DNA from 3 places in the Nonomuraea sp. NPDC004580 genome. Region 1 is predicted to be linked to each of the others. Evidence: predicted binding sites of a transcription regulator. Region 1 holds the regulator's gene; each other region holds the start of a gene.
What was found. Region 1 encodes HrcA, which represses chaperone genes, less so after heat shock. Its sites were predicted from a motif close to TTGGCACTCTCNNNNNGAGAGTGCCAA; they were not measured.

Region 1 (2,263 bases):
GCAGGTCGCCCCTGCCGGACTCGTTGAGGCGCTGGACGCCTCTGCCGTACATGGTGATGACCTGGCCCGACTGCGTGCCTGGCCGGACGTCGATCTCCTCGGCGCCGTCGAGGGTCTCGACGGACAGCACGGTGCCGAGCGCGGCGGCCGTCATCGGGATCTGGACGGTGCAGTGGAGGTCGTCGCCGCGCCGTTCGAAGATCTCGTGGGGCCGCTCGGCGATCTCGAGGAACAGGTCGCCGGGCGGGCCGCCCCCCGGGCCGACCTCGCCCTCGCCGGCGAGCTGGATGTGGGTGCCGTCCTCGACGCCCGCGGGGATGCGGACCTTGATCGTACGGCGGGTGCGCACCCGGCCGTCGCCGGAGCACTCCTGGCAGGGGTTGCGGATGATGCTGCCGAAGCCGCCGCACTGCGGGCAGGGCCGCGAGGTCATGACCTGGCCCAGGAAGGACCGCGTCACCTGGGAGATCTCGCCGCGCCCGCTGCACATGTCGCAGGTGTCGGGGTGGGTGCCCGGCGCGGTGCCGGCGCCGTGGCAGATGTCGCACAGCACGGCCGTGTCGACGGCCAGCTCGCGCGTGGTGCCGAACGCCGTCTCGCGCAGGTCGAGCTCGACCCTGATGGTGGCGTTGCGTCCCCTGCGGGCACGTGAGCGGGGCCCCCTGGCACCGGTGGCGGTGCCGAAGAAGGCGTCCATGATGTCGCTGAACGGGAAGCCCGCTCCGAAACCTCCCGCGCCGGCGCCCGCTCCCGCGCCGCCGCCGAAGGGGTCGCCACCCAGGTCGTACATCTGGCGCTTGTTCGGGTCGGACAGCACCTCGTAGGCCTGCGTGATCTCTTTGAACCGCTCCTGTGTGTCAGGATCGGGGTTCACGTCAGGGTGCAGCTCTCGGGCGAGCCGGCGATACGCCTTCTTGATCTCGTCCTGACTAGCGTCACGGCGCACCCCGAGGGTGGCGTAGTAGTCGCTGTTTGCCACTTATCGACCTCTTATGATGCAGCCAGGATCTGGCTGACGTAGCGTGCCACCGCGCGCACGGCGCCCATCGTCACGGGATAGTCCATCCTGGTCGGCCCCAGAACGCCGAGCCGGGCCAGTTGGTTGTCGCCAGAACCGTATCCGGTCGCGACGACGGATGTGCCCCTGAGGTACGGGTTTTCCGAGCCGATGCGCACGGTGAGCGCGGACGGGGTGTCTGAGGTTGTCTCGCCGAGCAGCCGCATGAGGACGACGTGCTCCTCAAGCGCCTCCAGCACGTCGCGCAGGCCGGTGGCGAAGTCGGCGCCGGCGAGGTTGGCCGCGCCGGCGAACACGATCTTCTCGTCGTGCCGCTCGACCAGCGTCTCGAGCAGCACGGAGAGGATCGTCGCCGCGGCGGGCCGGTCTTCGATCGGGAGCCTTTCCGGCAGGTCGGCCACCAGCTCGGGCACGCTGCTCAGGCCGCAGCCGTCGAGGCAGGCGTTGAGCACGGCGCGCAGGTTGGCGATGCGGTGGTCTTCGACCGCCTCGGGCAGCTCCACCACGCGCTGCTCGACGCGGCCGGTGTTGGTGATCAGCACGAGCATGACCCGCCGGTCGGTCAGCGGGACGAGCTCGACGTGCCGGACCGTCGAACGGTTGAGCGTCGGGTATTGCACGACCGCCACCTGCCTGGTCAGCTGCGCCAGCAGCCGGACCGTGCGGGTGACGACGTCGTCGAGGTCGACCGCGCCGGCGAGGAACGTCTCGATCGCCCGCCGCTCGGCCGCCGACAACGGCTTGACCTGGGAGAGCCGGTCGACGAACAGGCGATAGCCCTTGTCCGTCGGCACGCGGCCCGCGCTGGTGTGGGGCTGGGTGATGTAGCCCTCCTCCTCCAGCGCGGCCATGTCGTTCCTGACCGTCGCCGGGGAGACCTTCAGATTGTGACGCTCGGCCAGCGCCTTGGAGCCCACCGGTTCGTTGGTGGACACGTAGTCTTCGACAATGGCCCGGAGCACCGCCAGCTTCCGATCGTCGAGCACGTGCTCACCTCCTGCCTCTGTCCCTTACAGGAACGTGGTGTCTAGCACTCTGTGTTCCCGAGTGCCAAGTGTACGGCTCTCGCCCACAAGGTGCGATAACACCGCGTCCCAACTGCTGTCTGGCTTCCTGTGAGCGACAGGCCTCACACTTGCCCTCATGACCGACGATTCCCGGCCTCCGGCGTACGGCCCGCCGCCAGGCTACGGTCCGCCCCAGTACGGACCGCCCCCACAAGGACAGCCGCCGCAGGGACCACAC
Region 2 (2,263 bases), on a different contig from region 1:
GCCGTGCCGAGCACCTCGAGACCGACGTGCTCCAGCTTGAGGCCGACCTCCTCGCTGACGACCTGGCCGCCGGTGAGGATGGCCATGTCCTGCAGCATCGCCTTACGGCGGTCGCCGAAGCCGGGGGCCTTGACGGCCACCGAGGTGAAGGTGCCGCGGATCTTGTTGGTGACCAGGACGGCCAGGGCCTCGCCCTCGACGTCCTCGGCGACCACGAGCAGCGGCTTCTTCGTCTGGGCGATCTTCTCCAGCAGCGGCAGGAAGTCCGCGATGGAGGAGATCTTGCCCTGGGTGAGCAGGATGTAGGCGTCCTCGAGGACGGACTCCATGCGCTCGGGGTCGGTGACCATGTAGGCCGACAGGTAGCCCTTGTCGAACTGCATGCCCTCGGTGAACTCGAGCTCCATGCCCATGGCGTTGGACTCTTCGACGGTGAGCACACCGTCCTTGCCCACCTTGTCGAACGCCTCGGCGATCAGGTCACCGATCTGCGCGTCCTGCGCGGAGATCGTGGCGACGTTGGCGATCTCCTTTTTGTCGGCCACCTCGCGGGCGGTCGACAGCAGGCGGTCGCTGACGGCCTTGGCGGCCTTGTCGATGCCGCGCTTGAGCGACAGCGGCGAGGCGCCGGCGGCGACGTTGCGCAGGCCCTCGCGGACCATGGCCTGGGCCAGGACGGTCGCGGTGGTGGTGCCGTCGCCCGCGATGTCGTTGGTCTTGGTCGCCACTTCCTTGGCGAGCTGGGCGCCGAGGTTCTCGTAGCGCTCCTCCAGCTCGATCTCACGAGCGATGGTCACACCGTCGTTCGTGATCGTCGGCGCACCGAACTTCTTGTCGATGACGACGTTACGGCCCCGCGGGCCGAGGGTTACCTTGACGGCGTCCGCGAGGGCGTTCACGCCGCGCTCGAGCGCGCGGCGGGCGTCCTCGTCGAACTCCAGGATCTTCGCCATTGTCTGAAAGTTCCTCTCCTAGCGTCGAAAGCCCCGGCCGCCCTCAAGAGCGCCCGGGGCTCGACACATCCGGCCTACTTCTCGATGATCGCGAGAACGTCGCGGGCGGAGAGCACGAGGTACTCCTCGCCGCCGTACTTGACCTCGGTGCCGCCGTACTTGCTGTAGAGGACGATGTCGCCCTCGGAGACGTCGAGCGGAATCCGCTTCTCGCCGTCCTCGTCCCAGTTGCCCGGGCCCACCGCGAGGACCTTGCCCTCCTGCGGCTTCTCCTTGGCGGTGTCCGGGATGACCAGGCCGGAAGCGGTGGTCTGCTCGGCCTCAAGCGGCTGAACCACAATGCGGTCGCCGAGCGGCTTAACGGGAACCTTGGTGGCGGTCGTCACGATCGGACCTCCCCTTCAGATTTGAATGATCTAGAAGAGGCGACCAGCTGGGCCTGCCGTCGCGGGTGTCAGACCTGCCTCGTCGCACGTTGGCACTCTCAAGGGGAGAGTGCCAACAGGAAACATATGCAAGAGGGGCTTGACAGTCAACACGAACGCGTCTGCTGAGAGCGATCAGAGCTCCGAACAGGCCGTTGACCTGGTCCAGTCTCCCACGTGCACGAATGTTCGCCTCACCGGCCACGCCGCTCCCGCCCGCTCGGACCACGACGCCGACCCGTCCCGGCCCTACCCACCTGCACGCCTCCTACCCGCACCACCCCGCGCAGGTCCCCACGGGCGCAGGTCTCCCCGCGCAGGTCCCCCCGCGCAGGTCCCCCGCCCAGGTCCCCCCGCACTAATCCCCCGCCCGCATCTCACCCGCCCGCATCTCATCTGCCCGCGCCTCGCCTCCCTTCAGGCGCGTCTCCCCGTCCTTGGGGCTCCCCCTGAGGCGCGTCTCCCCGTCCTGAGGACGGCGGGCGTGGCGCTAACGTCGGGTGACGTGGACCTCGACGCCTTCACCGAGCTGCTGACCCCGCGCGGCCTGCGGGCGCTGGCCGAGGCGGGCGAGCTGGCGGGCGCCGATCCCGTGGCCGCCGCCACGACCCTGCGCAAGACGTACGACGCGGCGCTTACCTCCGCCGCGCTCACCCAGGCGGGGCTGCGGCATCGGGCCAGAGCCAAGTTCGGCGCGGACGCCGACCGGATGTTCTTCACGCCGCACGGGCTCGAACAGGCCACCCGCGCCGAGGTCGCCGCCCACCGCGCCGCCCTGCTGCCCACCCTGCCGCCCACCCTGCCGCCCGCCCAGGCACCCGCCCTGCCGCCCACCCAGCCGCCCTCCGGCGCCCGCGTCGTGGACGCCTGCTGCGGCATCGGGGG
Region 3 (2,263 bases), on a different contig from region 1:
CCCACCCTGATCGTGAACACGTCGGGCCGGTCCTCCTCGGCGATCGCCGCCCGCCTGCCCTCGCGCAGCGCCCGGTCGTAGTCGGCCCTGGCCTGGCCGCGCTCCTTGAGCACGCCCTCCACCACCCGGTCGTCGGCCTCCATGCGGAAGCCGGTCACCGCCGCCCTGTCGGGCAGCGGGAAGACGTACGTGGCCTCAAGCGTCACGTCGTACGGGTTCGTGAACCCCTGCGTGACCTCGACCCCGGCGATCAGGCCCGAGATGGCGGCGGTCACGTCCACGCTCTCCAGCGGCAGGTTGCCGCGCTCGGTCAGCAGCGCGCCGAACCCGGCGTCCGGCACCGGAAGGCACCGCGCGGGCTCCAGCGAAGTGATCTTCATGTCAGCTTCCTCTCTTCGAGCACCGCGAGCAGCGGCCCGGCCGCCGCCAGCACCGCCTGAACGTCCTCATCCGACAGCGCCCGCCTCCCGTCGAGCACCAACCGCACCCCATCGCCCAGCCTGACCCCCGTGACGACCCCGGCCGCCTCTTGGGCACGGGCGGCGACGTCACGCACCGGCTCCTCCGGTGGGCTACCCGGCCGCTCGGCCCAGAAGCGCGCCCGCTCCCCGCCCCCTCCGGCGGCCGGGGCGGGGCCGGGGCGGGGGAGCGACCCGTTCAGGCCGGACGCCTGCTCCAGGGTGTGGTCGGTGGCGCCGGTCAGGGTCGTCTGGATCTCGGCGATCGAGTGGCCTGCGGCCTGCATGCGCTTGACGGCCACGAGCTGCAGGAGGTGACGGCGGCCGTAGCGGGCGATCCTGCCGCGCCGGGTCAGTGGCGGGTCGAGCAGCCCGATCGTCGTGTACCACCTGATCAGCCGCTCCCCGGGCACATCACGGACCCGTCCGTTCGCGGAGTGTCCGGCGGTCGCCGCGCCGTCGCGCAGCGCGCGGGCCGCGTGCTCGGCCAGCTCGCCGATCGTCCAGGTCTCGCTCATACCTCCACAATGACACTGTCATTGTTACAGTGTCAACGTGCTCGTGTGGCGGAAGAACCGCAGGCCGAAAACCGTTCTAAAGGTGTAAAAGCCGACTGGCGGGGAGGAAAGTACGCATGGCTACAATCACCGGACCACTCACGGGCGACGCCAAGAACACCGTCGTCGAGGCCCTCCAGGGCGCCCTGGTCGATCTCATCGATCTGTCCCTGGTCGCCAAGCAGTCCCACTGGAACCTCATCGGCTCCCACTTCCGCCCCATCCATCTGCAGCTCGACGAGGTCACCGACCTCGCCAGGACCCACATGGACACCATCGCCGAGCGCATGGTGGCCCTGGGCGCCAACCCGGACGGCCGCGCCGCGACCGTCTCCCGCGAGACCAAGCTCCAGCAGCCGGACGGCGGCTGGCTGGAGGACGGCAAGGTCGTGGCGACCATGACCGACATCCTGGGCGGCATCAGCAAGCGCATGTACGAGCGCATCGCGGCCACCGAGGAGGCCGACCCGGTCAGCCAGGACCTGCTCATCGCCGTGGCGCAGGAAGTCGACAAGCAGCACTGGATGTTCCAGGCACAGCGCTGAGCCGAAGGCGCGCGCGACGAAGGAGAGCCCGGGCGTGCGGCCCGGGCTTTCGTGTGTCCGGGCCGTTGCCCGGGCCGTTGCTCGGGCCGTTGTCCGGGCCGTTGCTCGGGCCGTTGCTCGGGCCGTTGCTCGGGCCGTTGTCCGGGCCGTTGCCCGAGCCGTCCCACGCGCACCGGTGGCGAGGTTTGCGCAGAGTTTGGTTTCGCGAGTCCTTGCCATTCATGTCGGTGCGGTCGACTAGCGTGGCACCTAGAGGGAGGCCCCACGATGTCGCACAAGACTCTCCTCCGCACGGGCCCGCTCTTGCCGGGCGGCATCAGCCCGTACGGTCCGCTCGGACTTCCGGGCCCCGACGGCCTGGCGCTGCCCCCTGGGTTCACCGGCCGGGTGGTGGCCCGCAGCGGTCACAAGGTCGCCGGCCTGACCTGGCACGCGGCCCCCGACGGCGGCGCCTGTTTCCCCGACGGCGCCGGCTGGATCTACGTGTCCAACTCCGAGCTGCCCCTGCTCGGCGGCGCGTCGGCGCTGCGGTTCAGGGCCGACGGCAGCATCGGCGACGCCTACCGCATCCTGTCGGGCACCGACCTCAACTGCGCGGGCGGCGCCACGCCGTGGCACACGTGGCTGTCGTGCGAGCTCGGCCACCGCGGCCGCGTCTTCGAATGCGACCCCTACGGCGCCCGCGCCGCGCGTCCCCGGCTGG

Region 2: a site for HrcA is predicted at 1,429-1,455, ahead of groES (co-chaperone GroES). Genes of this name have one in related genera too.
Region 3: a site for HrcA is predicted at 986-1,012, ahead of ABZW11_RS39690 (DNA starvation/stationary phase protection protein). Genes of this name have one in related genera too.

The regions. Positions count from the first base shown of each region.
Region 1 is NZ_JBEXLH010000018.1:78,871-81,133, forward strand. Features, by position in the region: gene dnaJ (molecular chaperone DnaJ) at 1-979, opposite strand, end outside; gene hrcA (heat-inducible transcriptional repressor HrcA) at 991-2,004, opposite strand.
Region 2 is NZ_JBEXLH010000043.1:18,649-20,911, forward strand. Features, by position in the region: gene groL (chaperonin GroEL) at 1-953, opposite strand, end outside; gene groES (co-chaperone GroES) at 1,028-1,342, opposite strand; gene ABZW11_RS32580 (methyltransferase domain-containing protein) at 1,863-2,263, shown strand, end outside.
Region 3 is NZ_JBEXLH010000069.1:2,112-4,374, forward strand. Features, by position in the region: gene ABZW11_RS39680 (VIT domain-containing protein) at 1-380, opposite strand, end outside; gene ABZW11_RS39685 (MerR family transcriptional regulator) at 377-976, opposite strand; gene ABZW11_RS39690 (DNA starvation/stationary phase protection protein) at 1,093-1,560, shown strand; gene ABZW11_RS39695 (alkaline phosphatase PhoX) at 1,828-2,263, shown strand, end outside.